2 regions of the Shinella sp. R2-11 genome follow, and region 2 is predicted to be linked to the other one. Evidence: riboswitches for the same ligand, from Rfam matches in the RefSeq annotation. Region 2 holds a riboswitch; the other holds the start of a gene.
What was found. Region 2 has a riboswitch for S-adenosylmethionine ahead of ACZ1A1_RS23345 (O-succinylhomoserine sulfhydrylase). Riboswitches for the same ligand answer to the same signal wherever they lie in the genome.

Region 1 (14,871 bases), on a different contig from region 2:
GGTTTCGAGGTGCTGCCCTCGCAGGCGAACTTCGTCTTCGCCCGCCACCCGGGGCACAGCGGCGAGGCGCTGGCAAAGGGCCTTCGCGAGCGCGCCGTGCTGGTGCGCCATTTCGCAAAGCCCCGCATCTCGGATTTCCTGCGCATCACCATCGGCACGCCGGAGGAATGCGACCGGCTGGTCGCGGCGCTCGAAGAGATCGTCTGAGGCTTCGGGGCTTCCTCACGTCCCCCTGCCGGGACCGTCTTCCCGCGTGGGGAGAAGGGGATAGTTGCGCGCCATTCTCCCCTCGTTATCGGCCTGGCAGGAATAACGCCGCCACACCTTCTTCCCCATGGGGAGAAGGTGACCCGAAGGACCGGATGAGGGGGGACATGTGGTGCAATTCTCCCGCTTGGAGCGGAAAAAGCCTTCGGCTATCGTCCACCGACGCTCACCGGTGGCCCCATGACCGATCTTACGCCCTACCTGCCACAGCTCACCGTCGCCTGGACGGCCTATCTCATCGCCACGGCCTCGCCCGGCCCGGCAATCGTCGCCATCATCGCGACCTCGATCAGCCAGGGCCGCCGCGCCGGGCTTGCGCTCGCCTCCGGCGTGCTGACGGGCTCCTATATCTGGGCGATCCTCACGGCCTCGGGCCTTTCCGCCCTCATCCGCGCCTATGGCGAAGCGATCATCGTGCTGAAGATCGTCGGCGGCGGCTACCTGCTGTGGCTCGCCTGGAATGCGTATCGCGCCGCCCGCAGGAGCGAGGAGACCTACCGCGCTGAGATGGCCGCCCTGCCGGCGCTGTCGCCGCGCCGCCAGTATCTCAAGGGCCTCGGCATCCACCTCACCAATCCCAAGGCGATCTTCAACTGGATCATGCTGACATCGCTCGGCATGCCGCCCGGCGCTCCCGGCGGCGTCATGGCGACCTTCATCGCCGGCTGCATGGCGATGGGGATCTGCGTCTTCCTCGGCTTCGCGCTGGTCTTCTCGCTCGGCCCGGTCCATCGCGCCTACCTGAAGGCGCGCCGCGGCATCGAGGGCGTGATGGCCGCCTTCTTCGCCTTTGCCGGCTTCAAGCTGCTGACGACACGCCTGTAGCTATTCCGCCGCCGCCTGCCCCGTGCCGTAGCGCTTCTCGATATAGTCGTTGACCAGCGCCTCGAACTCGCCAGCGATATCGGTACCGCGCAGCGTCATCGCCTTCTTGCCGTCGACATAGACGGGGGCGATGGGAAGTTCGCCCGTGCCGGGCAGCGAGATGCCGATATCGGCATGCTTGCTCTCGCCCGGCCCGTTGACGATGCAGCCCATGACAGCGACCTTGAGGCCTTCGACGCCCGGATATTTCTCGCGCCAGACCGGCATGTTCTTGCGGATGTCGTCCTGGATCTTCTGCGCCAGTTCCTGGAAGACCGTCGAGGTCGTGCGCCCGCAGCCGGGACATGCGGCGACGACGGGAATGAACTGGCGGAAGCCCATGACCTGCAGCAGCTCCTGCGCCACCTGCACCTCGCGGGTGCGGTCGCCGCCGGGCTCCGGCGTCAGCGAGATGCGGATGGTGTCGCCGATGCCCTGCTGCATGAGGATGCCGAGCGAGGCCGACGAGGCGACGACGCCCTTGGTGCCCATGCCGGCCTCCGTCAGGCCGAGATGCAGCGCATGGTCGGAGCGGGCCGACAGCATCGCATAGACGGCGATGAGGTCCTGCACATTGGAGACCTTGGCCGACAGGATGATATGGTCGCGCGCAAGGCCGATCTCCTCGGCAAGCTCGGCCGAAAGCAGCGCCGACTGGCAGATCGCCTCGCGCATCACCTGCTGGGCGGTGAGCGGGAAACCCCTGTCCTGGTTCTCGTCCATCAGCCGGGTCAAAAGCTCCTGGTCGAGCGAGCCCCAGTTGACGCCGATGCGCACCGGCTTGTCGTGGCGGATCGCCGTCTCGACGATGGCGGCGAACTGGCGGTCCTTCTTGTCCTTGAAGCCGACATTGCCGGGATTGATGCGGTATTTCGCCAGCGCCTCGGCGCAGGCCGGGTGATCGGCGAGCAGCTTGTGGCCGATATAGTGGAAGTCGCCGACGAGCGGCACGTCCAGGCCGAGTCTCAGCAGCCGCTCGCGGATCTTCGGCACCGCCGCCGCGCTCTCGTCGCGATCGACCGTGATGCGCACGATCTCGGAGCCCGCCTTGTGAAGGGCGGCGACCTGCGCCACCGTCGCGTCGATATCGGCCGTGTCCGTGTTGGTCATCGACTGCACGACGACGGGGGCGCCACCGCCGACGAGCACGCCGCCGACATCGACGCCGACGGACACGCGCCGCGGCTTCGGTTCAAAATCGAAGGAAAAGGACATTTTGGAGCCTCTTGCTCGAAAGCGGCCGCGCGGGCGCGGTCTTTGCCCTCAGGTGGATCAGGAAATGTGGCTTGTCAACCGGCAGGGCGATTTCAGTGCCGCTCGCGCACGTCCGCATGCACCGCATGGTGCGAAAGCGCCAGCACGACGATGAAGAGGACCGGCAGGAGCGTGAAGATCATCGCAAAGCCCACATGCTCGGCGATGAAGCCGATGACCGAGGGCGCGAAGAGCGAGCCGGAATAGCCCATGACCGTCGCGACCGACAGCGCCACGCCCTGCGCGTAGCCCGGCAGGTTACCGGCGGCCGAGAAGGCGATGGGCACCATGTTGGAAATGCCGACGCCGCAGAGCGCGAAGCCCGCCATCGCCACATAGGCATTCGGCGCCATGCCGGCCACCACCATGCCGAGGATCGCCGTGACCGTGCAGAAGCGCAGCGTCTTCACCGCGCCGAAGCGGTCGCGCACATGGTCGCCGGCAAAGCGCATGACGGCCATGGTCAGCGAGAAGGTGCCGAAGGCGAAGCCCGAAAGGGCCAGCGACGCACCGAGCTCGTTGCGCATGTAGAGCGCGCCCCAGTCGAGGATCGCCCCTTCCGGCACCATGCAGAACAGCGCCATCAGGCCGATCAGCCAGGGCAGCGGCGTCAGCGGCAGGCGCACCTTCCGGCGCTCCTCGCTCGGATGGGGCGCATCGTGCAGGATGCGCGGCCAGACGAGGACCAGCATCGCCGCCCCGGCGACCGTGAGCAGCACGGCATGGCCCGTCACCCCGAGCGCCTCCATGAGGAAGCCGCCCGTCGCCGCGCCGATGAAGGCGCCGAGGCTCCAGAAGGCATGGCAGGACGACATGATCGCCCGGCGCATGGATTTCTCCACCTCCACGGCATTGCCGTTCATGGCGACGTCCATGCCGCCCATCAGCCCGCCGAAGAGGAAGATGGCGATGGCGCCGAGCGGGATCGTCGGCGCGACCGACAGCAGCAGCATGGTGGTGAGGAAGAGGATCGTCGCGCCCTTGACCGTGCGCGTCGTGCCGAAATGGGCGATCAGCACGCCGGCGATCGGCATCAGGACGAGCGAGCCGATGCCGAAGCACATGATCATCAGGCCGAGCCCGGCCTCCGTCAGCCCGAGGCGCGCTGCAAATTCCGGGATCTTCGGCGCCCAGGCGCCGGCAAAGGTGCCGTTCAGGAGGAAGAGGCCGGACACGGCGAGCCGCGTCGGCGGAAAATGAGTCCCGGCGAAGGATTTGCCGGCAAGGGCGGTTTCGGGCGTCGTCATGAGGGTCTTTCGGGATTGCGCCGGGCTCAGCCGGCCCGCAGGGTTTTAATGCCGGCCGCCGTCAGCGCGGCGGCCTCCTTGTCGTCCGCATCCGCCTCGATCACGGCCTGCGCCACGCGGGAAAGCGGCACGACCGAATAGGGGGCTGCGGTGGAAAGCTTGTCGTTGGTCACCACGACCATGACGGTGCGGCTGCGCGAGGCGAGGAAACGCTTGAACTCCGCCTCCTCGAAGCTCTCGGCGGTCACGCCCGCCTCCGGATCGATGCCGCAGACGCCGAGGACGAGGATGTCCGGGCGCAGCGCCTCGGCATCGCGCATCGCCTTGGCGCCGATCGCCGCGCCCGCCCGGGCATCGATCAGGCCGCCGAGCTGGATGGTCGTAAGATCGTGCTCCAGGAGCGCGGCGGCGATGGCCGGCGCATTGGTGGCGACCGTCAGGCCATGGCCGGCAGGCAGCGCGCGGGCGAGCGCAAGGTTGGTGCTGCCGGCATCGAGGAAGACCGTGGCGCCCGGCGGAACCAGCGTCGCCGCCGCCCGTGCCAGCGCCGCCTTGCGCGCCCCGCCGACGGCCATGCGCTCGTTCATCGTGGTCGAAGACGGCAAAATCGGCAGCGCCCCGCCATAAACCCGCCGGCAAAGCCCGGACGCCGCCATCTCGCGCAGGTCCCGCCGGATCGTATCCTCCGAAACGCCGAGCTCCTGCGCCAGTTCCGCCGCGATCACCCGCCCCGAAAGGTCGAGCCGCGTGCGAATGAGCGCCTGCCGCTCGCCAAGAAGAAGGTCCTGTACCGACATTGCCAAACCGGATCGTGCACGATTGCGCGCCAATACGCATAAATCGGCAAAACAGTCAATGAACGGGCATATCGCGCTTGATCGCCGCGGGGCGCGGCGGCGGTGCTTCTGCCGCGGCAACCCTACGGAACCCACCACCTATGGGCCTTGGCAGGCATGGTACATTCAGCCACCTCCGTCGCCAGGCCGTTTCTAACGGCCTCTTGCGCATTGAGGATCTTCGCGCGCCCTGCAAGATGGGCTCGCACATCGAGCTTTTCCGCCGCGCCGGCTGTCCGTTCCTCGAAAATTTCGGCATATCTTTTTGCGTCGAAATCGAGGCTGTCCACGTATTCGGCGAGGCGGTCATGGTCCACGAAGCCCTCCCGGAATCCCCAATTGAGCGGGTGAACCTTGATCTTCCCGTGGGGGACGATGACGCGCTTTGTCCCGGCGAGAAACATGATCACCGCCATCGATTCGACGTTCGACAGGCAATAGGTGGCAATCGGCACGGGAACGGACCGGAGCAGGTGATACGCTGCAAAGCCTTGATCCGTCTGTCCTCCCTCGCTGGAAATATAAACGTGAAGCTCGGTGGCGGCGACGAAACCATGACCGCCGGCGATGGCCTTCTGAACCGCATCGTTCAGATACGCCAAGGACGCCTGCTCGATCGGTCGCAAAAAATGAATGGTGTGAATTGCCATCCCAGCCTCCCGGACCGTCGCGGCGCGCAGACGGCGGCGTCAGATCGATTTGCAGACGCCTCTGGACGGCATCCTCGAAGCTGGCGAGCATACGCCCATTTTGCCGCCACTTGAATCTGCGCGTAGCCGTTGGCGGCGGCCCGTCGGGCGTCCGGCGCCAAAATCTTTCCCTTTCCGCCAAACATGCGCTAAGGGCATCGGCCATGACCAAGCCGGGCCCCACAGACCAGACCTTCGTCGTCCTTCTCGGCGGCGCGCTCGCAGTGACGCCGCGCCTTCGCGCGGATGTCGCCGGCGCCCGCGTCGTGGCGGCGGACGGCGGCATGCGGCATGCGGCAGGGCTCGGCGTGACGCCGGAAATCTGGGTCGGCGATTTCGATTCGACGCCGCCGGAACTCATTGCCGCCTGGCCCGCCATCGAGCGCCAGCCCTGGCCCGCCGCCAAGAACGAGACGGACGGTGCGCTCGCCGTTTCCGTCGCGGCCGAGCGGGGCGCAAGGCGGATCGTGCTCGCCGGCGCGCTCGGCGGCGAGCGCAGCGACCATGCGCTGATGCACCTCATCCACGCCGTCTCGCTGGAAGAAGAGGGCTATGCGGTCAAGCTCACCTCCGGCGAGGAGGAAGCCTGGCCGCTGCTGCCCGGCAGCCGCGAGATCGATCTGCCGCAGGGCAGCCTCTTTTCCGTCCTCGGACTCTCGCCGCTTTCCGGCCTCTTCATCGACAATGTGCGCTATCCGCTCAACGATTTTTCGTTGCCCTTCGGCTCGTCGCGCACCATCTCCAATGTCGCGGAAGGCCCGATCCGCCTTTCGCTCGCCTCCGGCCGCGCGATCCTCATCGCCCGGCCCTACGACCTTTCAGGAGCCTGACCCTTGGCACCGCCCATTCTCAAACTCGACGATATCTTCCTCAGCTTCGGCGGCACGCCGCTGCTCGCCGGCGCGAGCCTGCAGGTGGAGCCCGGCGACCGCATCTGCCTCGTCGGCCGCAACGGCTCGGGCAAGTCGACGCTGATGAAGATCGCCGCCGGGCTTGCCGAGGCGCAGTCGGGCGAGGTCTTCCGCCATCCCTCCGCGACCATCCGCTACCTGCACCAGGCCCCCGATTTCGACGGCTACGACACCGTCGCCGCCTATGCCGAGGCGGGCCTCGGCCCGAGCGACGATCCCTACCGCGTCACCTATCTCCTCGAACATCTCGGTCTTTCCGGTAACGAGGACCCGAAGTCGCTCTCGGGTGGCGAGGCGCGCCGGGCGGCGCTTGCCCGCGTCATGGCGCCGGAGCCGGACATCCTGCTCCTCGACGAGCCGACCAACCATCTCGACCTTCCCACCATCGAATGGCTGGAAGGCGAGCTGCAATCGACCCGCTCGGCCCTCGTCGTCATCTCGCACGACCGCCGCTTCCTGGAAAAAGTCTCCAACGCCACCGTCTGGCTCGACCGCGGCCAGTCGCGCCGCCTCAACAGGGGCTTCGCCCATTTCGAGGCCTGGCGCGACGAGGTGCTGGAGGCCGAGGAGCTGGAACAGCACAAGCTCGGCAAGGCCATCGAGCGCGAGGAGCACTGGCTGCGCTATGGCGTCACCGCGCGGCGCAAGCGCAACATGCGCCGCCTCGGCGCGCTGCACGACCTGCGCGCCCGCTACCGTGGCCACAAGGGCCCGCAGGGCTCGGTGCAGGCCAGCGCCTCCGACGCGCAGGAATCCGGCAAGCTGGTCATCGAGGCGGAGAAGATCACGAAGGCCTATGGCCAGCGCACCATCGTCGCCCCCTTCTCGATCCGCGTGCATCGCGGCGACTGCATCGGCCTCGTCGGCCCGAACGGCGCCGGCAAGACGACGCTGTTGAAGATGCTGACCGGCCAGCTCGAACCCGACAGCGGCACCGTCAAGCTCGGCACGAACCTTGAGATCGCCACGCTCGACCAGCGCCGCGAGGACCTGAACCTCGACGACACGCTCGCCCACTACCTCACCGACGGGCGCGGCGAGACGCTGCTGGTCAATGGCGAGCAGCGTCACGTCACCGGCTATATGAAGGAATTCCTGTTCCAGCCGGAGCAGGCCCGAACGCCGATCCGCAACCTCTCCGGCGGCGAGCGTGCCCGGCTGATGCTGGCCCGCATCCTCTCGCGCCCGACGAACCTCCTCATCCTCGACGAGCCGACCAACGACCTCGACATCGAGACGCTGGACCTGTTGCAGGAGATCGTCGCGGGCTTTGCCGGCACGGTGCTGCTCGTCAGCCACGACCGCGACTTCCTCGACCGCACCGTCACTTCCACTATCGCCCCCGCCGACCCGGAAAGCCCGGACGGCCGCTGGATCGAATATGCCGGCGGCTATACCGACATGATGGCCCAGCGCCGCGGCGCGATCGAAGAGAAGCGCAAGGCGGAAAAGGCAGAGAAGACCAAGGCCGCCGATACGTCGGCCGCCGCTTCCGCCGACGCAAAGGGCAAGTCGAAGCTCTCCTACAAGCAGAAATTCGCGCTGGAGAACCTGCCGAAGGAAATGGAGAAGGCGGAGAAGGAGATCGCCGCCCGCGAGGCAAAGATAGCCGATCCCAATCTCTTCACGAAGGACCCGGCCACCTTCAACCGGCTCGCCGCCGAGATGGAGAAGCTGCGCGACGGCCTGACGAAGATGGAGGAGGAATGGCTGGAGCTGGAGATGCTGCGGGAAGAGCTGGAGGGCTGAGGAGCCCTCGTCCTGCCCGCCGCCGCCAGAGAGCCGGCGGATTGATTCGCGCGCGCAGTAGCGCTATCTAGGAACCTCGTGGTGATTTGGCCGGCCGGCTTGCAGCCACGTTAAACAAGTCGCTAAAGGGCCGCGCGAGGAAGAGCCTTACGTGGACCGGTTGCGACATCGTTGCGGCCGGTTTTGTTTTGGATCGAGTTGAGACATGCCCATCAAGATTCCCGATACGCTCCCCGCCTTCCAGACCCTCGTCGACGAGGGTGTGCGGGTGATGACCGAAACGGTGGCGATCCGGCAGGACATCCGCCCGCTGCAGATCGGGCTGCTCAACCTCATGCCGAACAAAATCAAGACGGAAGTGCAGATGGCGCGCCTCGTCGGCGCCTCGCCGCTGCAGGTCGAGCTGTCTCTCATTCGCGTCGGCGGCCACCGCGCCAAGAACACCTCGGAAGAGCACCTGCTCGCCTTCTACGACACGTGGGAGGAGGTGAAGCACCGCAAGTTCGACGGCTTCATCATCACCGGCGCGCCGGTCGAGACCCTAGACTACGAGGACGTCACCTACTGGGACGAGATGAAGCAGATCCTCGACTGGACGGAGACCAATGTCCATTCGACGCTGAACGTCTGCTGGGGCGCCATGGCGGCGATCTACCATTTCCACGGAGTGCCCAAGCACACGCTGGAGGAGAAGGCCTTCGGCGTCTACCGCCACCATAACAGGAAGCCCTCGTCGGTCTATCTCAACGGCTTCTCGGACAATTTCGAGGTACCGGTCTCGCGCTGGACGGAGATTCGCATCGAGGACATCCGCAAGGTGCCGGAGCTCGACATCCTGCTCGATTCCGACGAGACGGGCGTCTGCCTAATCCAGGAGAAGGCCGGCAACCGGCTCTATATCTTCAACCATGTGGAATACGATTCCACGTCGCTCGCCGACGAATATTTCCGCGACGTCTCGGCGGGTGTGCCGATCAAGCTGCCGAAGAACTATTTCCCGCACAACGATCCATCCCTGCCGCCGCAGAACCGCTGGCGCGGCCACGCGCATCTCCTCTTCGGCAACTGGATCAACGAGATCTACCAGACGACGCCCTACGACCTTCAGAAAATCGGAACGGGAGCCTGAGCCATGAGCCGGATCGTCATTCGCCCCCTGCACAATGACGACGAAGGCGAATGGCGCCGCCTGTGGACCGCCTATCTCGCCTTCTACGAGACGGTGCTGCCGGAGGAGATCTTCGCCGCCACCTTCGCCCGGCTGACGGGCGAGCGGGCGGAGGGCGAATATCGCGGCCTCATGGCAACCCTCGACGGCAAGCCGGTCGGCCTTGCGCATTACCTCTTCCATCGCTCCTGCTGGACGCTCAACAGCATCTGCTACCTGCAGGATCTCTTCGCCGATCCCGAGGTGCGCGGCATGGGCATCGGCCGCGCACTGATCGAAGGCGTCTATGCCAGGGCGAAGGAGGCGCGCGCGCCGGAGGTCTACTGGATGACGCAGGATTTCAATGCCACCGCCCGTAAGCTCTACGACCGCATCGCCGAGAAGACGCCCTTCATCGTCTATCAGAAGAACATCCAAGGCCCGGTTTAAAAGTATGACTTTTTGATTGCAGGCGGGCGAAAATTGCAGCAGGTTGCCGCCCGGAAAGAACTGGGGAAGGCAGAGGAGACAGACGTGCGGGCAGGAAATGAGATCTTCGGCCATCTGGAAAACGGCGAGGCCGTCGAGCGCGTCACGATTGCCGGCGGCGGGCTGACCGCCCATGTGCTGACCTGGGGCGCCGTCATCCAGGACCTGCGCCTCGAGGGCCACGACGCCCCGCTGGTGCTGGGCTACGAGGACCTGCCCTCCTATCTCGACCACTCCCCCTATTTTGGTGCGACGCCCGGCCGTTGCGCCAACCGCATCGCCGGCGGCCGCTTCACCATCGACGGCACCGCCTATCAGCTCGAATGCAACGAGGGCGGCGTCACGCATCTGCATGGCGGCAGCGACGGCATCGGCCGGCAGAACTGGCGCATTGCCGAGCAGGGCCCCGATTTCGTCACGCTGACCGTCACCGATCCCGCCGGCCGCGCCGGCTATCCCGGCAATTGCGCGATCGCCTGCACTTATAGCCTGCCCGGCGACGGCATGCTCTCCGTCGCCTATTCGGCGACGACGGATGCCGCGACGCCGGCCAATCTCTGCCAGCACAGCTATTTTATCCTCGACGACGGTCCTGACGCGCTCGGCCACGAGATCCGCCTCGCCGCCGACCGCTACCTGCCGGTCGATAAAAACCTCATCCCGACGGGGGAGATCCGCCCGGTCGCCGGCACGCCTTTCGACCTCACCGGCTGGACCCCGCTTCATCGCCAGAAGGAAGCGGGCGGCGTCGCCTTCGACCACAATTTCTGCCTTTCGGCGGAGCGGCAGGCAAAGCGCCCGGTCGGCGCGGTGCGCAGCCCGCGCTCCGGCATCTCGCTGGAGGTGCGGACCACCGAGCCCGGCGTGCAGCTCTATACCGGCGCCTATGTGGATTGCCCGGTTCCCGGCCTCGGCGGCCGGCGCTACGGCCCCTTCGCCGGCTTCTGCCTCGAAACGCAGATCTGGCCGGACGCCGTCAACCACGGCAATTTCCCGAAGGCGGTCCTTCGCCCCAGCGAGACGCTGCGGCAGGAAACCGACTACGTCTTCCGCAAGGCCTGACCCCCGCGCGAAAGGATTGCCGGAACGCAAGGAAATCGAAACTTTTGTAACGGACAAACGACCCTTATTGGCCCGGAATGAAGCCGGGTCGTGCGGGATTGAACGCGCCAGGACAGCGCCGGTCGCCCCAGGGGACGCCTGTCCATGAAACTCTCTGATCTCTCCATCGCCCGGAAAGTCGGCCTTCTGGTGCTTCTGATGGGCATCGCCGCCGGCACAATCGCCACCGTCGGCAGCCGCGGCCTCACCTCGCTCGGCGCGGCCTTGCAGGATACCGGCGCGCGCGAGGAAGTCGCCCGCGAGGCGATGGATCTGCGCATCGACGTCATCGCCATCAGCCGCATGACCTACCAGCTCGCCATGGCTCCGGAAAAGGCCGCCGACTTCGCCGCCGAGACGGAAAAGCGCGCCGGCGAGATGCTGGACCGCCTGCCGAAGATCGCCTCCACCGCCGATGCCGACGAGCAGAAGCTGCTCGAAGGCGTCCGCGCATCGCTGACGCCCTATTTCGACGAAATCCGCGCCATGGTCGCCGTCGCCGCGCAAAAGGGCGACGATCGCGCCGCTATCCTCGCCGCGCTCGACAAGGCGCTGGAAGGCCAGAAGGCCGTCACTGCTGCGCTCAAGGAATACACCACCTATTCTGCCGAGACCCTGTCGGCCTCGCGCGCCGTCGCGATCTCCCGCTCGGCGACGACGCAGGTCCTCCTGCTCGCCACCGCCTTCGTCTGCATCGTCGCCGGCATGCTCTTCAGCATGCTCTTCGCCCGCAACGGCATCATGCGCCCGATCCAGCGCCTGACCGGCGTGATGTCGAACCTTGCCGCCGGCAAGCTGGACGACGAGATTCCCGGCACCGAACGCAAGGACGAGATCGGCGCCATGGCGCGCACGCTCGACGTCTTCCGCGCCAACGAGATGCAGATGCGCGAGATGGAAGCGCAGGAAGCCGCCCTGCAGGCGCAGAGCAAGGACCTACAGTCGAACATCAGCACCATCGTCGCCGCCGCCGCCGCCGGCGATTTCTCCCGCCGCATCACCAAGTCCTACGAGGACGAGGACCTCAGCCGCTTCGCCGGCAGCGTCAACGAGCTGGTGGAGAATGTCGACCGGGGCGTCAGCGAAGTGCGCCGCGTCATCGCCTCGCTGTCTCATGCCGACCTTACGCAGGAAATGGCCGGCCACTTCCAGGGCGACTTCGCCGAGCTCCAGGCGAACGTCAACGGCGCCATGCTGACGCTGCGCAGCACGATGGGCGGCATCCTCTCGACCGCCGGCACCATTACCGGCAATTCCCGCGAGCTTTCCGCCGCCGCCGACCAGCTCGCCCACCGCACCGAGCAGCAGGCCGCCTCGCTGGAGGAGACCGCCGCCGCGCTGGAGGAGATCACCACGACCGTGAAGACCTCCACGGCCCGCGCCATCGAGGCCTCGGAGATCGTGCGCGAGACCAAGGAAAGCGCCGAGAAATCCGGCGACATCGTGCAGAGCGCCATCGACGCCATGGGCCGCATCGAGCAGTCCTCGCAGAAGATCAGCCAGATCATCTCGGTGATCGATGAGATCGCCTTCCAGACGAACCTCCTCGCCCTCAATGCCGGCGTCGAAGCCGCGCGGGCAGGCGAGGCGGGCCGCGGCTTCGCCGTGGTCGCGCAGGAAGTGCGCGAGCTCGCCCAGCGCTCGGCCAATGCCGCCAAGGAGATCAAGACGCTGATCAACGCCTCCGCCGGCGAAGTGAAGGGCGGCGTCTCGCTGGTGCTGTCGACCGGCGACGTGCTCTCCGAGATCAAGGACCTCGTGAACCGGGTCAACGACCACGTCGTCTCGATCACCCGCGCCGCGCAGGAACAGTCCGCCGCGCTCGGCGAGATCAACACGGCCGTCAACCAGATGGACCAGATGACCCAGCAGAACGCCGCCATGGTGGAAGAAACTACCGCCGCCAGCCAGGTCCTCGCCAGCGAGGCCGCACAGCTCCAGACGGCACTCTCGCAGTTCCATATCGGCGAGGAGCGGAGCTACGGCACGCCGCAGCGCCGGGCTGCCTGAGGCAAATCGCATGGCATCCGAAAGGGCCGGCAGCCGAAAGCGGTTGCCGGCCTTTTCTGTTTCATGATCAGAACGATGCTTTGAGGCTGCGCTGGAGCGCCTCGACGATCAGCCGCTTCAGCTCCGCGTGGATATCGCCACGCGGGCGTTTGCCGGGGTCCTCGCAGATCGGATCGACCTCGCCGAGCGATTTCAGCAGCGCGGCGCCGCCTTGCTTGCATTCCGGCAGGAAGCTGAAATGCCCGGCCTCCGCCACCGCCGCATAGGTAGAATGGGGAACCAGCGCCGCAAGCCTGTCGGAAATCACCGCCTCGGGAATCGTGCCCGGGCTGCCGAGATTGATGAACGCGAGCGGAATGGCGACCGCCTTCAGGCTGTCGGCGACATAGGCCTGCGCCAGTCCCGGATCGACGGCCACCACCGAGCGCACGCGCGGATCGAGGTTGGACTGCTCGAAGCGCACCCTGTCGAGCTTGCGTAGATCGACCTTCTCCACCGTCACCGGCGCGTCGTCGACATAACCCCGGCCGCCGGTGAACCACGCGCAATCCCACTTCCCGTAGCCGTCGCAATAGCGGGCATAGGCTTCGAGATCGGCACGCGCGCCGGCGATTTCCATGGCGGCCGCCCCGCCCAGCGAGAAGCCGACGATGCCGATCCGCGCCGTATCGATCGCCGCGCGCCAACCGGCATCGGCCGAAAACCCGTCGATCAGGGCGGAGAGGTCGGCGGTGCGCTCCCAGATCCGCGGCGTCGCCGCCGGGGTCGAATCGCCGCTCGTCGTGCCGGGATGGTTCGGCCCGGCGACGATGAAGCCGGCTTCGGCGAGTGCCGCCGCGAGCCAGCTCATGGCCTCGACGCGCCCGCCCGAACCATGGGAGAGCAGCACGAGGGGAAAGCGGCCATCCGCGACGGGTGCGTTTTCGCGTGCCGGCGCGCCCTTGAACAATTGGTTGTCGCCGATCAGGGTCGGCGTGCCGCCGGCGCCGGCGGGATACCAGACGGTGACGCGGATATCCCGGTTCCGTTCGGGAGCGGGCATGTCGAGAGTGCGGACGCCGACCTCCGCGGCATGAGCAGATGCTGCCGCCACAACGGCAAGCAGAAGGGAGGAAAACAGGGAGCGGACGAACATGAAGACCTCGTTCGGTTGCATTTGACCGGGAAATCCTCGCCCCGATCGTCCGCCGCCGCGTCCTCGATCGTGTTTGAGGTCGCCCTGGATCGCGATCCGGATCATGATGGCCGCCAACGCCAACCGATCGCCCCCGTGTCCCTCCGTGCTCTTCGTTCCCCTGCCCTTCGTCATCGCGCTCCTGCTTTTCCTGCGCTTCGTCGCGCTGCTGCGCCGGCAGGAGGTCGGCAATCGGCCGTTTCTCGCGCTGATCGGACTCTGCGTCCTGCAGTCGATCGCCGTCGGCCTGCGCTGGGGCTATGACGTGACGGCCATCCGGTTCGTCCTGCCCGTCCTTGCGGGCGGCCTGCCGCCGCTGGCCCTGGCGAGCTTCCAGAGCCTCATCCATCGCGACCGGGCGGATATCCGCTGGTTGAACATCGCCCCGCCGCTGGTCATCGTCGCCCTCCTGGTCCTGGCGCCGGGGTTCATCGACGGTGCGCTGGTCGCCATCTTCGTCGGTTATGCCGTCATCCTCCTGCGGCTGGCGCATGCCGGCCCCGACGGGCTGGACGCGGCCCGGCTCGATGGCGCCGCCGGGGCCCACAAGGCCCTTCTCATCGCGGCTTTCGCGCTCTGCCTTTCCGCCTCCTTCGATATCGCCGTGCTTCTCGCAATCGAATGGGGCTATGCGGAAGACGTGCCGATGATCGTCAGCAACGCCAATCTGCTCGGCCCCCTCCTCGTCGGCCTCACCGCGACGGTGGCCGCGCGCGCGCATGTCCCATCGGCGCCTTCGGAGGAAACGGAAGAGGACGTCGCCGCGGCCGAGCGCGATCGCGACGTGCTCGAACGCGTCGACCGGCTGCTGAAGGAGCAGAAGCTTTTTCGTGACGACAACCTGACGCTCGCGCGCCTCGCCCGCCGGGCAGGCGTGCCGGGCCGTCAGATTTCCGGCGCGATCAACCGCCTCGCCGGCAAGAACGTCTCGCAATACATCAACGATTTCCGCATCACCGAGGCCTGCCGGCTGCTGCGCGAGACCGACATGCCCGTGACCGCGGCCATGCTCGAATCCGGTTTCCAGACCAAATCGAACTTCAACCGCGAATTCCGCCGGGTCACCACGCAGAGCCCAGCCACCTGGCGCGCGGAGAACCGCTCGACATAACCGACCGACTGACCACCCTTGA
Region 2 (14,871 bases):
GAACTCGTCCGGATCGAGGATCAGCTCGTTGCGGCCGCGGCTGAACAGCGGCTCCCAGAAATCGAAGATATCGTGCTGGTTCTTGCGGTCGACATCGACGACCGAGGTGTGGTGCTTGCCGCGATAGCCGATGAGGCCGTCCGGGCCGGTGCCCTTGAGGTCGATGGAAAGCGCGATGCCGCCGCCGGAAACGTTCGGCGTCTCGCTGGCGACGAGCGTGTCCGAGGCATGCAGCGCCAGCAGCTCGCTTTCGCCGAGCAGGGCATTGCCGCTGCGGAAGCGGATCTGCGACAGGCGCGAGCCGCGGCGCACGACGATGGGGAAGGTGCGCGGCGAGATTTCCAGATAGAGCGGGCCGGAATAGCCGGCGGGGATCTTGTCGAATTCCTGCGCGCGGTCGGTGATGACACGGGTGAAGATATCGAGGCGTCCGGTGGAGCTCTTGGGGTTCGCTGAGGCGGCGAGGTCCGCCGGCAGGTCGAGGCTTTCCATCAGCGGGACGATGTAGACGCAGCCGGTTTCCAGCACCGCGCCCTCGGAAAGGTCGATGACGTGCAGTTGCAGCCGGTCGAGCTTGTCGGCGACGAGATGGGAGGGGCCCGGCAGGAAGCTGGCGCGCACGCGAAAGGCCTTCGCGCCGAGGCGAAGGTCGAGGCTTGCCGGCTGGATCTGGTCGTCGTCCAGCGCCGCCTCGCTCTTCAGCCTGCCGCTTTCGAACAAGCCGCGAATGGCGTTGTCCGCCAGAATGCCCGTGCTGCGCGTCGCAGAAGCCATGGTCGTACCGTCCCTCTCAGAGGGCTCGCACAAAACCAAATGCCGGCAATTGACGCAAGCGCGGGGCCGCAGTATTAGCAGATTATCCCGTGGTGATTTGGCCGGCCGGCTTGCAGCCACGTAAAACAAGTAGCTAAAAAGGCCGGGTATTCAAACCGGCCTGCTTTCGCGGCCGGTTTTTTTGTTTGAAGGCGACGATCACATGAGCAAGTCCTGGCGCCCGGCCACCCAACTCGTTCACGGCGGAACCACCCGCTCCCAGCATGGCGAAACCGCGGAAGCGATCTTCCTGACGCAAGGCTTCGTCTACGACACCTCGGCGGCGGCCGAAGCCCGCTTCAAGGGAGAGACGGACGGCTTCATCTACGCCCGCTATGCGAGCCCCACCAACGACATGTTCGAAAAGCGCATGTGCCTCTTGGAAGGCGCGGAAGACGCCCGTGCCACCGCCTCCGGCATGGCCGCCGTCACCGCCGCCATCCTCTGCCAGCTGAAAGCCGGCGACCATATCGTCGCGGCCCGCGCGCTCTTCGGCTCCTGCCGCTGGGTGGTCGAGACGCTGGCGCCGAAATACGGCATCGAATGCACGCTGGTCGACGGCCGCGACCTTGCCAACTGGGAAAAGGCGATCCGGAAGAATACCAAGGTGTTCTTCCTCGAAAGCCCGACCAACCCGACGCTGGAAGTGGTCGACATTGCCGGCGTGGCGAAGCTCGCCAACCAGATCGGCGCGAAGGTCGTGGTCGACAATGTCTTCGCGACCCCGCTCTTCCAGAAGCCGCTGGAACTCGGCGCGCATATCGTCGTCTATTCGGCCACCAAGCATATCGACGGGCAGGGCCGGTGCCTTGGCGGCGTCGTGCTCTCCGACAAGGAGTGGATCGCCGAGCACCTGCAGGATTATTTCCGCCACACCGGCCCCGCCATGTCGCCGTTCAATGCCTGGACGCTGCTGAAAGGCATCGAGACGCTGCCGCTGCGCGTCAGGCAGCAGACGGAGAATGCGAGCCGCCTCGCCGATTTCCTCGCCGACCAGAGCCAAGTCGCCCGCGTGATCTACCCCGGCCGCAAGGACCATCCGCAGGCGGACATCATCGCCCGGCAGATGTCGGGCGGCTCGACGCTCGTCTGCTTCGAGCTGAAGGGCGGCAAGGACGCGGCCTTCGCGCTGCAGGATGCACTGGAGGTGGTGAAGATCTCCAACAATCTCGGCGACGCCAAGAGCCTCATCACCCATCCCGCCACGACGACGCACAAGAACCTGACGGACGAGGCCCGCGCCGAACTCGGCATCTCGCCCGGCACCGTGCGCTTCTCCGCCGGCATCGAGGACAGCGAGGACCTGCTGGAGGATTTCGCGCGGGCGCTTTCCAGGGTCGGGGCGTAAAAACCCACACGCACATCAGAACGACAGGAGGCACCGGCATGCGCGCGGCGCCTTCTTCATGCCGGGGGAAGCGACAGCCTCTCCTCCGCCATGGTCGGACCTGAACCGACCATCCATGCCAAAAGACATGGCGTGCATGGGGCGTGGATTCCCGGGGCGAGCCCTGAGATGACCGTGGTGGGTGTGGCTCCCCTCTCCTCCGTCACGGAGAGGGTTCAGTTCCCCACGCTTCGAACGCATCGAGGCGCTCCGCGCCCCCCTCGCATGTTCTTGACGAAGCCACATTCCTGTAGAATAGCTGAACCTAATAAATTCCAAGGCATTCCCATGTATCGTGCGCTGACCCGCGACATCGAAGTGACCGTAGAGCCATATTATCTGGCCGATCAGTCCGATCCCGACGACAGCCGCTATGTCTGGGGATACCGCGTCGTCATCTCCAACCATTCCGACGTCGCGGTGCGGCTGATGACGCGCTACTGGCACATCACCGACCAGAACGGACAGGTGGACGAGGTCAACGGGCCGGGCGTCATCGGCGAGCAGCCGGTGCTGCGGCCGGGCGATACCTACGAGTATTCCTCCGGCTGCCCGCTGGAGACGCCGTCGGGCATCATGTTCGGGCGATATCGCATGGAGGCTGAGACGGGCGAGGCTTTCGACGTCGCCATCCCGGCATTCTCGCTGGATACGCCGGGGCAGGTGCGCACGCTGAATTAAAGGCCCCCTCTGCCTGCCTTCTCCCCCACAAGGGGGGGGAGAAGGCAGGCGGCTTGCTCATCGTTCAAAATGGAATGCAAAGGGTGCGGCAGGTTAAGTCCCTCCCCCTTGCGGGGAGGGATTTAGGGAGGGGTCTTCCCTACTGCGGCAGGACTTCCGCCGCCTCGAAGCGATAGGTCGTCGAGCAGAACTCGCAGGTCACCGCGATCTCGCCCTTGTCGTCCGCCGTATGGGCGATCTCCTCGGCGCTGAGGCCGGCAAGGACCCCTTTCAGCTTCTCGCGCGAGCAGGAGCAGCGGTCGAAGACCTGCTGCGGCTGGTAGACGCGCACGCCGCGCTCGTGGAAGAGGCGGTAGAGCAGCCGCTCGGTGCCGACATTGGGATCGGTCAGCTCGTCGGCGTCGATCGTCTCGACCATGGTCTTGGCTTCCGCCCAGTTGTCGTCGTCGTCGATCCTGTCGCCGGCCTCGTCGCCGTCGCCGCCGGGAAGATCGGCCTGGCGCATGCGCTCCGGCGAGGACGGCAGGAACTGCGCGACCATGCCGCCCGCGCGCCAGCGATGGCGGGCCTTGCCGGCCTCGTCGCGGTCGTAGAGCTCCGCGACGCCGAGGCGCACCTTGGTCGGAATCTGTTCCGACTGGCGGAAATAGACGCCGGCGATCTCTTCCAGCGTGTGGCCGTCGAGCGGAACGATGCCCTGGTAGCGCTGAGTATGCGCGCCCTGATCGATGGTGAAGGCGAGGATGCCCTTGCCGAGCAGCTCGTGCGGCTCCGTTCGGCCTTCGGCGACGGCGGCCTCCAGCGCGGCCTCGTCGAAGCGGGCATAGGCGCGCACGTTCTCCGGCGCGGAGAAGTCGGCGACGAGCAGGTCGACGGGGCCGTCGCCCTTGGTCTGGACGATCAGCTTGCCTTCGAATTTCAGCGAGGTGCCGAGCAGCACGGTGAGCGTGATCGCCTCGGCCAGAAGGCGGGCGACGGGCGCGGGGTAATCGTGCCGCCCGAGAATGCCGTCGAGCATCGGGCCGAGCTGCACGGCCCTGCCGCGCACATCGAGGCCTTCCACCTGGAACGGCAGGACATGATCGTCGCCGGCAAAGCCGGGCTCACCGAGTTTCAGGGCGTTTTCAGCCATCATCGTTCTGCTCCTTGCACGCCGCCGCGCCGCGGGCCTTGCGCCCCGCCACGTCCGACAGCGTCTATCGTGATTTCGCGCTCCTGCCGCCCGATCATTCCATACCGGGCGGGCAAGCGCCAGAGACGACGCCTTCCGGCGCCGGGTGTCGGCACCTAGATCGTGCGTGCCCTCACATATTTCAAGGCCGCGTCAGACGGCGCCGAAGCACCAGGCAAGGATCGACTTCTGCGCATGCAGGCGGTTCTCCGCCTCGTCGAAGACCACGGACTGCGGGCCGTCGATCACCTCGTCGGTCACTTCCTCGCCGCGATGGGCGGGCAGGCAGTGCATGAAGAGCGCATCCTTGTCGGCGCGCGCCATGAGCTGCTTGTTGACCTGGTAGGGCTGGAAGATGTTGTGGCCGCGGGCGCGATGCTCCTGGTTCATCGAGACCCAGCAATCGGTGACGATGAGATCGGAGCCATCGGCGATGGCTTCCGGGTCATGGCCGAGTAGGATATTGCCGCCATTGTCGCGCGCCCAGTTGAGGATCTTGTCATCCGGCTCGGAGCCCATCGGCACGGCCATCTTCATCGTGTAGCCGAAGCGGGCGGAGCCCTCGACGAAGGAGTGCAGCACGTTGTTGCCGTCGCCCATCCAGGAGAAGGTCTTGCCCTTGGCCGGGCCTCGATGCTCCTCGAAGGTCATGATGTCGGCCATGATCTGGCAGGGATGGGTGAGGTCCGTCAGGGCGTTGATGACTGGCACGGTGGCGTGCTCGGCAAGCTCCAGCAGGCGCGCATGATCGGTCGTGCGGATCATGATGGCGTCGACATAGCGCGACAGGACCTTGGCCGTGTCGCCGATGGTCTCGGCGCGACCGAGCTGCATTTCCGTGCCCGACAGGAACAGCGTCTCGCCGCCGAGCTGGCGCATGCCGACGTCGAAGGAGACGCGGGTTCGGGTGGAGGGCTTCTCGAAGATCATCGCCAGCATCTTGCCGGCGAGCGGCTTTGCCTCCGTGCCGGCCTTGCTGGCGGCCTTGCGGCTGTGCGCGTCGTCCATGATGACGCGGAGATCGCTTTCCGAAACGGCGGAAAGATCGAGAAAATGCTTGGCCATGATGTGTCCTGTCTGTCCCAGTCCCTTAAGCGGCCTTCACGGCCGCCGTCAGCTTTTCTGCCGCCCGCTCGATGCGGGCGAGCCCCTCGCGCGCCTCGTCCGCCGTGACGACCAGCGGCGGCAGCAGGCGCAGCACGTTGTCGCCGGCCGGCACGGCGAGCAGGTTTTCCGCCCGCACGGCCTTGAGCAGGTCGGCGACCGGAACCTTCGCCTTGATGCCGAGCATCAGGCCCTCGCCGCGGATATCCTCGATGACCTCGGGGAAGCGGTCCTTCAGCGCCGCGAGCCCCTGGCGGAAGACCAGCGCGACGTCGCGCACATGCTGGAGGAAGCCGTCCTCGAGGACGACGTCGAGCACCGCATTGCCGACCGCCATGGCGAGCGGGTTGCCGCCATAGGTCGAGCCATGCGTGCCGGCGACCATGCCGGCGGCAGCCTCGTTCGTGGCAAGGCAGGCGCCGAGCGGGAAACCACCGCCGATGCCCTTGGCGATGGCCATGATGTCGGGCGCGACGCCCGCGCTCTCATGGGCGAAGAGGCGGCCGGTGCGGCCGACGCCCGTCTGCACCTCGTCGAGGATGAGCAGCAGGCCGTATTCGTCGCAGAGCCGGCGCAGCTCCTGCATGAATTCCTTCGGCACGGGGCGAAGGCCCCCCTCGCCCTGCACGGGCTCGATGAGGATCGCCGCCGTCTCCTCGGTGATCGCATCCCTGACGGCCGCGATGTCGCCGAAGGGCAGCTTCAGGAAGCCCGGGGCCTTGGGGCCGAAGCCCTCGATATATTTCTCCTGCCCGCCGGCCGCGATGGTGGCGATGGTGCGGCCGTGGAAGGCGCCCTCGAAGGTGAGGATATGGTACTTGCCGGGATGGCCCTTGGCGAAGTGGTAGCGCCGCGCCGTCTTGATGGCGCATTCCAGCGCCTCGGCGCCCGAATTGGTGAAGAACACCTTGTCGGCGAAGGTCACCTCCGTCAGCCGGCGGCCGAGGCTTTCCTGACCCGGGATCTCGTAGAGGTTCGACAGGTGCCAGACCTTGTCGGCCTGATCCTTCAGCGCGGCGACGAGATGCGGATGGGCGTGGCCCAGCGAATTGACGGCGACGCCGGCGGCGAAATCGAGATATCGCTCGCCATCCTCGGTGACGAGCCACACGCCCTCCCCGCGCGCAAACCGGAGCGGTGCACGCATATAGGTTTCATAGAGCGGCGCGGCATCGGCCATGGGGCGGATCCTCCGAAAAGAGATGCGGAAAAACGGGTCTCAGTCTTGACTTTTCCGGTCACCAGAAAAATCAAAAGCCGCCTTTCGGCGGCATGCCGCACTATCGGCATTTCCCCCCGGCCTGTCAACAAAATCGCGGGGCCGAAATGCCGCTGAACCTGCCGCAAGGTGAGGATTCACGGCACGCGCGGAAGGTGTCGCTATCGAGTCACACCCGACCAGCAAGTTGGGGAAAACTTAGAAATCGATTCGCGCCGATTCCCGCGACTCTTGTCACGGAGTCGCCCGGTCTCTAGGTTAAAGACCAATTACTAGACTGCATGCGGCGGAACTAGTCACCAAAAGAGTCAAGGCGTTCAGGTCCCGGACCCGTCCGGGGCGCGATGACGGATTCGCGCATTGCGTGCGCCGAACGGAGACGAGAGATGAACTGGACAGACGAGCGCGTCGAGAAACTCAAGAAGCTCTGGAGCGAAGGCCTGAGCGCGAGCCAGATCGCAGCCCAGCTCGGCGGCGTGAGCCGCAACGCCGTCATCGGCAAGGTGCACCGGCTGAACCTGCCGGGCCGCGCCAAGGCCGGCGGAACGCAGACCGCCTCGCGCCCGAAGCGTCCGGCAGCGGCGACCCCGCGTCCGTCGAACTTCGCCGCCCGCCCCGTCGCTGCCCGCCCGGCCGCCCGTCCCGCCGGCAACGCGCTGACCAAGGAAGAGCTCGACGCCGATTTCGACATGCAGAGCGCACAGCTTCCGGTTCCGGCCAACGGCAACAACGGCGTCGTCGTGCCGATGTCGCGCCGCCTGGAACTGACGCAGCTCACCGAGCGCACCTGCAAGTGGCCGATCGGCGACCCGCTGAACGACGACTTCCACTTCTGCGGCAACGAGTCCCCGGACAATTCGCCCTACTGCACCTACCACCAGCGCCTCGCCTACCAGCCCTCGGCCGAGCGCCGCCGGATGCGCTGATCGCGCGGATGCGAAGCGGGGCCTGGCATTGCCGGGCCGATAGATCGAAGGCCGGATCATCGTCAGATGATCCGGCCTTTTTGTTCGCGGGAAGGCTGTAGAGGCTTTGCCCTCTCAGGCAAGGCCGATTTCCTTTGCCCAGGGCGGGTTGGCACCGGCTCTGGAGACGGTGACGGCGGCGGCCTTGGCGCCGAGCGCCAGCGCCTTTGCAATCTGGTCTTCGGAGAGCCTTGCCACCTGTTGCTTGGTGAGCAGGTTCTGCATCTTCAGCGAGGCGAGCACGCCCGCATCGAAAGTGTCGCCGGCGCCGACCGTGTCGACCACCGTCACGCGCTCGCTCGGCACCGTGACCTTGTAGTCCGCCGTATAGCCGACCGCGCCTTCCGCGCCGCGCGTCACGACGACGAGCTTCGCGCCGTGGTGCAGCCAGTGGCGGGCGAGCGCATCCTCGTCGCCTTCGAGGCCGAACCAGGCGAGGTCCTCGTCGGAGAACTTCACGATGTCGGACATGGCCGCCATGCGGCGGATGCGCCCCATATGGGCGTCCTTGTCCTTGATGAAGCCGGGGCGGATGTTCGGGTCGAGCGAGATGACGCGCTTTTCGTGCTCGCGCGCCAGCAGCGCCTCGTAGGTAGAGCCGCAGGGCTCGGGAATGAGGCTGATGGCGCCGAAATGCAGCGCCTCGCAATCCTCGCCGAGAACCGGGAGTTCGGCCTCGGTGATCATGCGGCCGGCGGTGTTCTCGTCGTAGAAGGCATAGGTCGCGTGGCCGTCGACCAGCTTGACGAAGGCGACGGTGGTCGGGCGCGACAGCGTGGCGCAATAGCTGTAGTCGACGCCGCTCTCGCCCAGCGTCCGGCGCAGGATATCGCCCATCATGTCGTCGGAAAGGCCGGTGAAGAAGCCGGCCGGAACGCCGAGGCGGCCGAGCGCGATCGCAGTGTTGAAGATCGCGCCGCCCGCGTAGGGCGCATAGGCATCCTCGCCGAGCGTCGTCGTCCGCGGCAGCATGTCGATCAGCGCTTCACCACAACACAGGATCATCCGGTATCCTCCAATCGGAATTTCAATCGATTTAAACGATCGCCACCGAAAGCGCCAGCGATTTTTACGCGGTCGGCAGTTCCGCGACGCCGCCATGCCTGGCCGACCAGGCGAGCGGCGCATCGAAGAAGGCCTCGACGGAGGCGAGCGTCGCGTCGTCGAAGAGCTTTTCCTTGCGGGCGACGGCGAGCACGTCGCGCCAGGTGGCGATGTGGTGCAGCTTGACGCCGCCATTGGCATAGCGTGCCTCGGCTTCCCTGAAGATGCCGTAGTAGAAGAGCGACATGCCGTGCTCGACCACGCCGCCGGCCGCGCGGATGGCGTCGATGAAGGTGAACATGGAGCCGCCGACCGTCACGAGGTCCTCGATGACGAGGACGCGCGCGCCCTCCGCCATCACGCCCTCGATCTGGGCGTTGCGGCCATGGCCCTTCGGCTTCTTGCGCACGTAGATCATCGGCAGGCCGAGGCGGTCGGCCAGAAGCGCGGCGAAGGGAATGCCCGCCGTCTCGCCGCCGGCAATCACGTCGAAGCGCTCGAAGCCGGCATTGCGGGTGACGGTCGCAGCGGCGAAATCCATGATGGCCGAGCGGATGCGCGGATAGGAGAGCAGCTTGCGGCAGTCCATGTAGACTGGCGAGGCCATGCCGGAGGCGAGCTTGTAGGGCTCTTGCGGGCGGAAGTGCACCGCCTTGATCTCCCACAGCATGCGGGCCATCAGCTCCGCCATCACGTCTCGGTCCGGAAAGGAATTGGAAAACATCGGCATCTCCCGCATGACTGTCTTTGCCTGCGCATAGCAGCAAGAGCGGCGGCTTTCCAGCGGATGCACGGCCCCCAGGACGGAAAAACCCTCCCCGGCGGGCCGGGAAGGGTTCTGGAGGATCAGAATATGGCTGTCGTTCAGGCCGCGGCGCGGCGAGCGTCGAGCGAGATGGAGCCCGGGCCGAAGGCGGCAAGCACGAGGAAGCCGCCGGCGATCGTGATGTTCTTCCACATCATCAGGCCGTTGAAGACGGTCAGCAGGCCGTTTGCGCCTTCCGGAAAATCCGGAACGTTGATCGTGCCGCTGTGGAAGACGAGGGCGGTGAAGACGCAGAAGACGGCGAGAAGGTAGGCGGTGATCTTCGTCTGGAAGCCAACGAGGATGAAGAGGCCGGCGACCAGCTCGAAGAGGCCGGCGATGTAGGCGAGCGCGGTGGCGGCCGGGAGGCCCGCCCCGGCGATCATGCCGGCGGTGCCCGACGGATCGATCAGCTTGGGATAGCCCGACGTGATGAACATGAGGGCGAGGAGGATGCGTCCGACGAGGACGACGGCGTTCTGCGGCATGGAAAGCTCCTGAGGCTTCGGTGTTTGCGTTGGCGAGAGAGATACCAGCTTTCCCGCGTCAAACTAGTCGGGCACCTGGGAGACAGATCGTTCTCTTTTTGTGAACGATCTCCTGTTCCCGGCGGAACAGAAGCGCACCGCGCTTCATGCGAGAAGGAGGCACCCCACCTGCCCCCTCCCTCTCGGAGACGCCATGCGCCCCTTGCTTTCCGCCCTCGTCCTTGCCGCCGCCACCTTCGCCCTCACCGATCCGGGGAAGGCCGGCAATCCCGGCGAGGGCTATTACGGCCACTACCAGCAGAACTGCATCACCAAGCGCATCCGCACGGCCGATGCCTATGGCCGGATCGTCACCAAGCGGGTGCGCATCTGCCAGTAGCGCGCCGCCCGCCACCAACCGCAGGGCGTCGCTCTTTTCTGTTGCAAGCGCCAGGCGGCTGGGCGAAGATTTCCCCACGAGGCGCCCGCTCCGTCAGCGGCCGGGGGAAAGCGGTTATGAACGAGATCAACAGGAGTGCTGCGTTCTGGCGTTCCTTTCCGATTTTCGAGGGGTTCGGCAAGGAAACGATCGGCGAGGTCGCGGCCATCGCAACCTACCGCAAATGGCCGGCCGGCACCGTCATCTTCCAGCGCGGCGACGAGGGCACCTATCTCATCGCGCTCGTTTCCGGCCGCATCAAGCTCTCGCTGATCACGCCGCAGGGCAAGGAACTGTCGCTGCGCCAGTTGGAGCCCGGCGCGGTGCTCGGCGAATTGGCGATCCTCGACGGCCAGCCGCGCTCGGCCGATGCCACGGCGGCCGTCGCCACGGAAGGCTATGTGATCTCCAAGCGCGACTTCCTCGACCTCATCGCGCGCCATCCGGCCGCCGCGCAGGCCATCATCCACTATCTCTGCACCAAGCTGCGCGAGACGACGGAGCAGCTCGAGACCATCGCGCTCTACGATCTCGACGCCCGCGTCGCCCGCTTCTTCCTGGCGACGCTGCGCACCATCCACGGCGAGGAACTGCCGGACAGCGCCAATCTCCAGCTTTCGCTGAGCCAGACGGAGATCGCCGGCATCCTCGGCGCCAGCCGGCCGAAGATCAACCGCTCCATCCTGATGCTGGAAGAGGCCGGCGCCATCCGCCGCAGCGACGGCATCATCCATTGCCATGTCGGCCGGCTCTACGGCATCGCCGAGCCGGATGATGCATAGGCCACCGGCCAGATGATCGCCAAGAAATACAGGCCCCTTGCCGCCGGCGTCGCCGCCAGCCTTGCCGGCGCGCTCGCCCTCTTCGCCCTCGGCGAGACGGCGCTGGAGCGCCAGCGCGAATCCTATTTCGATGCACTCACGCAGGCGATGCCGACGGCGCAGAGCGACCGGATCCTCGTCGTCGACATCGACCGCAAGGCCTTCCAGGGCGCGCCGAACAAGGACTGGACGCGGGCCGAAACGGCCGCTTTGGTCGACCGGCTCGCGGCGGCAAGGCCGGCGGCCGTCGCCTTCGATTTCATCTTCAGCACGGATTGCGCGGCGGAAGAGCCGGCCAATGCCGCCCTTGCCGGCGCCATCGGCCGGGTGCCGACCGTGCTCGGCTTCCTCATCGGCGAGACGCCGGACGGCGCGCCGCATCCCGTTCCCAAGCTCGCCCTGCAGCGGCCGGTCGGCGTGCCGGACCTCTGGTTCATCGAGGGGACGGAGAGCTCCTGCGTCTTCCTGCAGGACAGGTCCACGGCGGCGGCCGCCGCCTTCCTCGTCGGCGATGAGGATGCCGTGGTGCGCCGCGTGCAGGCCTATGCCATCGTCGGCAATGCGGCCTATCCGGCGCTCGGCGTGGAGGCCGCCCGGCTTGCGGCGGGCGCGCATACGCCCGTCCTCGGCGGCAATCCCGCCTGGCTGCGGCAGGATTCGCGCATCCTGCGGCTCGACGAGGACGGCAGCCTGCGCTTCGTGGCGAGCGGCCCCGCAGCTATCGCCGCGCGCACCTTCTCAGCCGGCGACGTGGTTGCCGGGCGCGTGCCGGCCGAGCGGATCGCCGGCAAGGTGGTGCTGATCGGCAGCAGCCTGCCCAATCTCGGCGGACTTCGCACCAGCGCCTCCATGACCCTCGAACCCTCCGTGCAGATCCATGCGGACGTGGCGAACGCCATCCTCACCGACCGCATCCCGACGCGGGACCTCGGCCTCCTGCCGCTGGAAGCCGGCTTTGCCTTCCTTGCCGGGGCGGCGGCGGCGCTCGCGGCGGCGCGGCTGCGGCCGGTCGGCGCGGCGGTGGCCGGCATCGGCCTCATCGGCCTCGTCTTCGGCGCTTCCGTGCTGCTCTATGCGCGCACGGCGCTGCTTTCGGATGCGGTTGGCATCTCGCTGATCGTGGCGACGGCGGCGCTCGTCACCGGCCTCCTGCAATATGCCCATGTGCGCCGCGCCGAGGCGACGGCCCGCCTGCGCTTTGCGCAATACCTGCCGCAATCCGTCGTCTCGCGCTATATCGACAATCCCGACCTCGGGCGCGTGGCGGGCGAGGAACGGCAGGTGACGGCGCTCTTCACCGATATCGAGGGCTTTTCCGCGCTCGCCCAGAAGATCGGGCCGCACGACCTCGTCAGGCTGCTCGACATCTACTTCTCCGAGGTGAACGCCCTCGTCGCGCGCCATGGCGGCATGGTGGACAAGGTGGTGGGCGATGCGGTGCATGCGCTCTTCAACGCGCCGGACGATCTCGACCGGCATGTCGACAAGGCGCTCGCCTGCGCCGACGAGATCCGCACCCTGACGGAGGAGATGCGCCGCCGCCCCGCCTTCCTCGACAAGGATTTCGGCCGCACGCGCATCGGCGTCGAGACGGGCATGGCGGTGCTGGGGGAAGTGGGGACCGGCGGCAAGCTCGACTATACAGCCCATGGCGATGCGGTGAACCTCGCCGCGCGGCTGCAGGATGCCAACAAGTTCCTCGGCACGCAGATCTGCGTCGGCCCGCGCGCGGCCGGCGAGACCGGCCGCACGCTGCGCGCCATCGGCAGCCACGAGATCCGCGGCTTCGGCACGATGGCGCTTTTCACGCTGGATTAACGGATGCCGACACTCGCATAGGCCTCGCGGATGCGGGCCTTGCCCCATTGCGTGACCGCGCCGGGTGCCTCGCCCGGCGCCCGGATTTCGACGCCCTCGCCGCGGCCGACCGCCTTCATCACGCCGCCGCCCGTCACCTCGACGCGGCCGTGCTCGACGAAGACGGCGAAGACGCCGCGATTGGGGCCGGCGAAGAATTTCGTGCCGCGCACGCCGATCATGCCGAAGGCGGTGCGCATGGTGAGGTCGATCTTGGCGAGGCCTTCCGGCCGGTCGAAGACCATCTGCCCGGTGCCGAGCTCGATGGTGCCGCCCTGGCCGGCGATGAAGGTGTCGATCAGGAGTTCCGTCTCACTGCCGAGCAGGAGGCTGGTATCCTCGCCGAGGGCGAGTTCCGCGAAGCTCTCCTTGCCCGTCGAGACGAAGTCGCGGTCCATCAGGCTCGCGCCGGCCTTCAGGCCCTCCAGACGGTTCGCCTGACGGCGGCTGACATTGCCGGTGATCTCGACGGCCTTGCCGATGATCGCATTGGCCTGCGTGGCACGGATGCCGATGCCCGTCAGCGCCAGCGCGCCGCCGGCGATGAAGAGCCTTCGGCTGACAAGAATGGGGCTCAGGGCGTTGAGCGTTCGCATCGGGGTGCCTTTCGCGGACGGGCCGGAAACGGATTGGACCTCACGGAGGCCGGCGCGTCAATCGCACGCCGCCCTCCCGGACACTCTTATGCGCTTTCGCTGCCGCCGCCTCTGTTCCCGGGGAAACAGGGCGGGGCCAGAGGCCTTAGCGGATCTCGCCGGCCTGCGGGCCCCAGGTATCCGTCATGGCGAAACCTTCCGCCAGCGGATCGGTCGGATCGAGCGCGATCTGGTGCAGGCCGAAGGTCCAGCCGCGGCCGGTGATGGTGGGGATGATGGCCTTGCGGCCGGCGACCTCGGTCTCGGCCTGCAATCCGACTTCGAACTCCGAACCGATGATCGAGCGCGAGCGGAACGTGTCGCCCACCTTGGCAAGGCCGCGGGCATGGAGCGTGGCGAGGTTGGCGGAATTGCCGGTGCCGCAGGGCGAGCGGTCGACGCGGCCCGGCCACATGGTCGTGGCGGTGCGCACGAGGCCGTCCGGGTCCCGGTCGCGGAACATGACATAGGCGACGCCGTTGATCTCGGGGATTTCCGGATGCACGATCTTCATCGACTTGTTGATGAGATCCTTCAGCGCCATGCCGGTATCGACGAGCGCGCGGGCATTGGCCTTCTCGATCTTCGTGCCGATCTGGTCGACATCCACCAGCGCATAGAAGATGCCGCCATAGGAAATGTCGAAGCGCACGCGGCCCCAGTGCGGCGTGTCGATCTCGACGTCCAGTTCCTGGACGAAGGACGGCACCATGGTGAGCTTCACCTTCTCGCAGCGCCCGTCGCGGCAGGTCGCCGTCGCCTTGACGAGGCCGGCGGCCGTGTCGAGCACGACGACGGTTTCCGGTTCCTTCATCTCGACGATGCCCGATTCGAGCAGCGCCGTGGTGACGCAGATCGAGTTGGAGCCCGAGGAGGCATGCGCCTGGTCGGCCTGCAGGATGATGAAGCCGGCGTCGGCCTCCGGGCGCTTGGCCGGCACCAGAAGGTTGACCGAGCCGGTCGCGGCCGCGCGCGGCTCGAGGCACAGGAAGCGGCGCAGGCTATCGTCGACCGTGTTGATATAGTTGAGCTGCTCGGCGATCGAGTTACCGGGGATCTTCGGCACGCCGCCGATCGCCACCTTGCCGATCTCGCCCTCGCAATGAACGTCCAGCAACTGGATCGTGCGCTTCCATCTCATGTCGATATGCTCCGTTCTCGCCGGCCGCCCGGCTGCTTTCCCTCTGATATATCAGATCGCCTCGCGTTCCAACAGCTTTTCATGCGACAGGTTCGCGCGCTACGAAGATGGGACCACGACCGTCCCGCCAGGAACTCTTCATGACCAAGCTCATCGTCTTCACCGACCTGCACATGGTGCCCGAGGGCGCGACCATCATCGGCCTCGATCCCTACCAGCGGCTCTTGGCCGGCATCGAGCATGTCAACCGCTACCATCCCGACGCCGACCGCGTGATCATCACCGGCGATCTCACGCACCGGGCCGACACGCTGTCCTACGA

Region 1: it holds a riboswitch for S-adenosylmethionine, as region 2 does, so the genes downstream of both, metA (homoserine O-acetyltransferase MetA) here and ACZ1A1_RS23345 (O-succinylhomoserine sulfhydrylase) in region 2, are expected to answer to the same signal.

What each region holds. Positions count from the first base shown of each region.
Region 1 covers NZ_JBVAPC010000005.1:100,181-115,051, forward strand. Annotated here, with positions in the region: gene hisC (histidinol-phosphate transaminase) at 1-207, shown strand, start outside; gene ACZ1A1_RS14720 (LysE family translocator) at 448-1,092, shown strand; gene ispG (flavodoxin-dependent (E)-4-hydroxy-3-methylbut-2-enyl-diphosphate synthase) at 1,093-2,346, opposite strand; gene ACZ1A1_RS14730 (MFS transporter) at 2,439-3,632, opposite strand; gene ACZ1A1_RS14735 (DeoR/GlpR family DNA-binding transcription regulator) at 3,659-4,429, opposite strand; gene ACZ1A1_RS14740 (ClpP family protease) at 4,552-5,118, opposite strand; gene ACZ1A1_RS14745 (thiamine diphosphokinase) at 5,322-5,987, shown strand; gene ACZ1A1_RS14750 (ABC-F family ATP-binding cassette domain-containing protein) at 5,991-7,817, shown strand; SAM riboswitch at 7,886-7,963, shown strand; gene metA (homoserine O-acetyltransferase MetA) at 8,023-8,946, shown strand; gene ACZ1A1_RS14760 (GNAT family N-acetyltransferase) at 8,950-9,414, shown strand; gene ACZ1A1_RS14765 (aldose epimerase family protein) at 9,499-10,515, shown strand; gene ACZ1A1_RS14770 (HAMP domain-containing methyl-accepting chemotaxis protein) at 10,660-12,564, shown strand; gene ACZ1A1_RS14775 (alpha/beta hydrolase family protein) at 12,632-13,699, opposite strand; gene ACZ1A1_RS14780 (helix-turn-helix domain-containing protein) at 13,845-14,849, shown strand.
Region 2 covers NZ_JBVAPC010000013.1:1,411-16,281, forward strand. Annotated here, with positions in the region: gene ACZ1A1_RS23340 (2'-deoxycytidine 5'-triphosphate deaminase) at 1-774, opposite strand, end outside; SAM riboswitch at 854-932, shown strand; gene ACZ1A1_RS23345 (O-succinylhomoserine sulfhydrylase) at 977-2,161, shown strand; gene apaG (Co2+/Mg2+ efflux protein ApaG) at 2,489-2,881, shown strand; gene ACZ1A1_RS23355 (Hsp33 family molecular chaperone) at 3,021-4,013, opposite strand; gene argF (ornithine carbamoyltransferase) at 4,206-5,117, opposite strand; gene ACZ1A1_RS23365 (acetylornithine transaminase) at 5,143-6,336, opposite strand; gene ACZ1A1_RS23370 (GcrA family cell cycle regulator) at 6,762-7,301, shown strand; gene ACZ1A1_RS23375 (carbohydrate kinase family protein) at 7,416-8,345, opposite strand; gene ACZ1A1_RS23380 (orotate phosphoribosyltransferase) at 8,410-9,108, opposite strand; gene ACZ1A1_RS23385 (DoxX family protein) at 9,249-9,725, opposite strand; gene ACZ1A1_RS23390 (hypothetical protein) at 9,871-10,056, shown strand; gene ACZ1A1_RS23395 (Crp/Fnr family transcriptional regulator) at 10,173-10,877, shown strand; gene ACZ1A1_RS23400 (CHASE2 domain-containing protein) at 10,893-12,734, shown strand; gene ACZ1A1_RS23405 (FecR family protein) at 12,731-13,369, opposite strand; gene ACZ1A1_RS23410 (proline racemase family protein) at 13,515-14,549, opposite strand; gene spdA (2', 3'cyclic nucleotide phosphodiesterase SpdA) at 14,690-14,871, shown strand, end outside.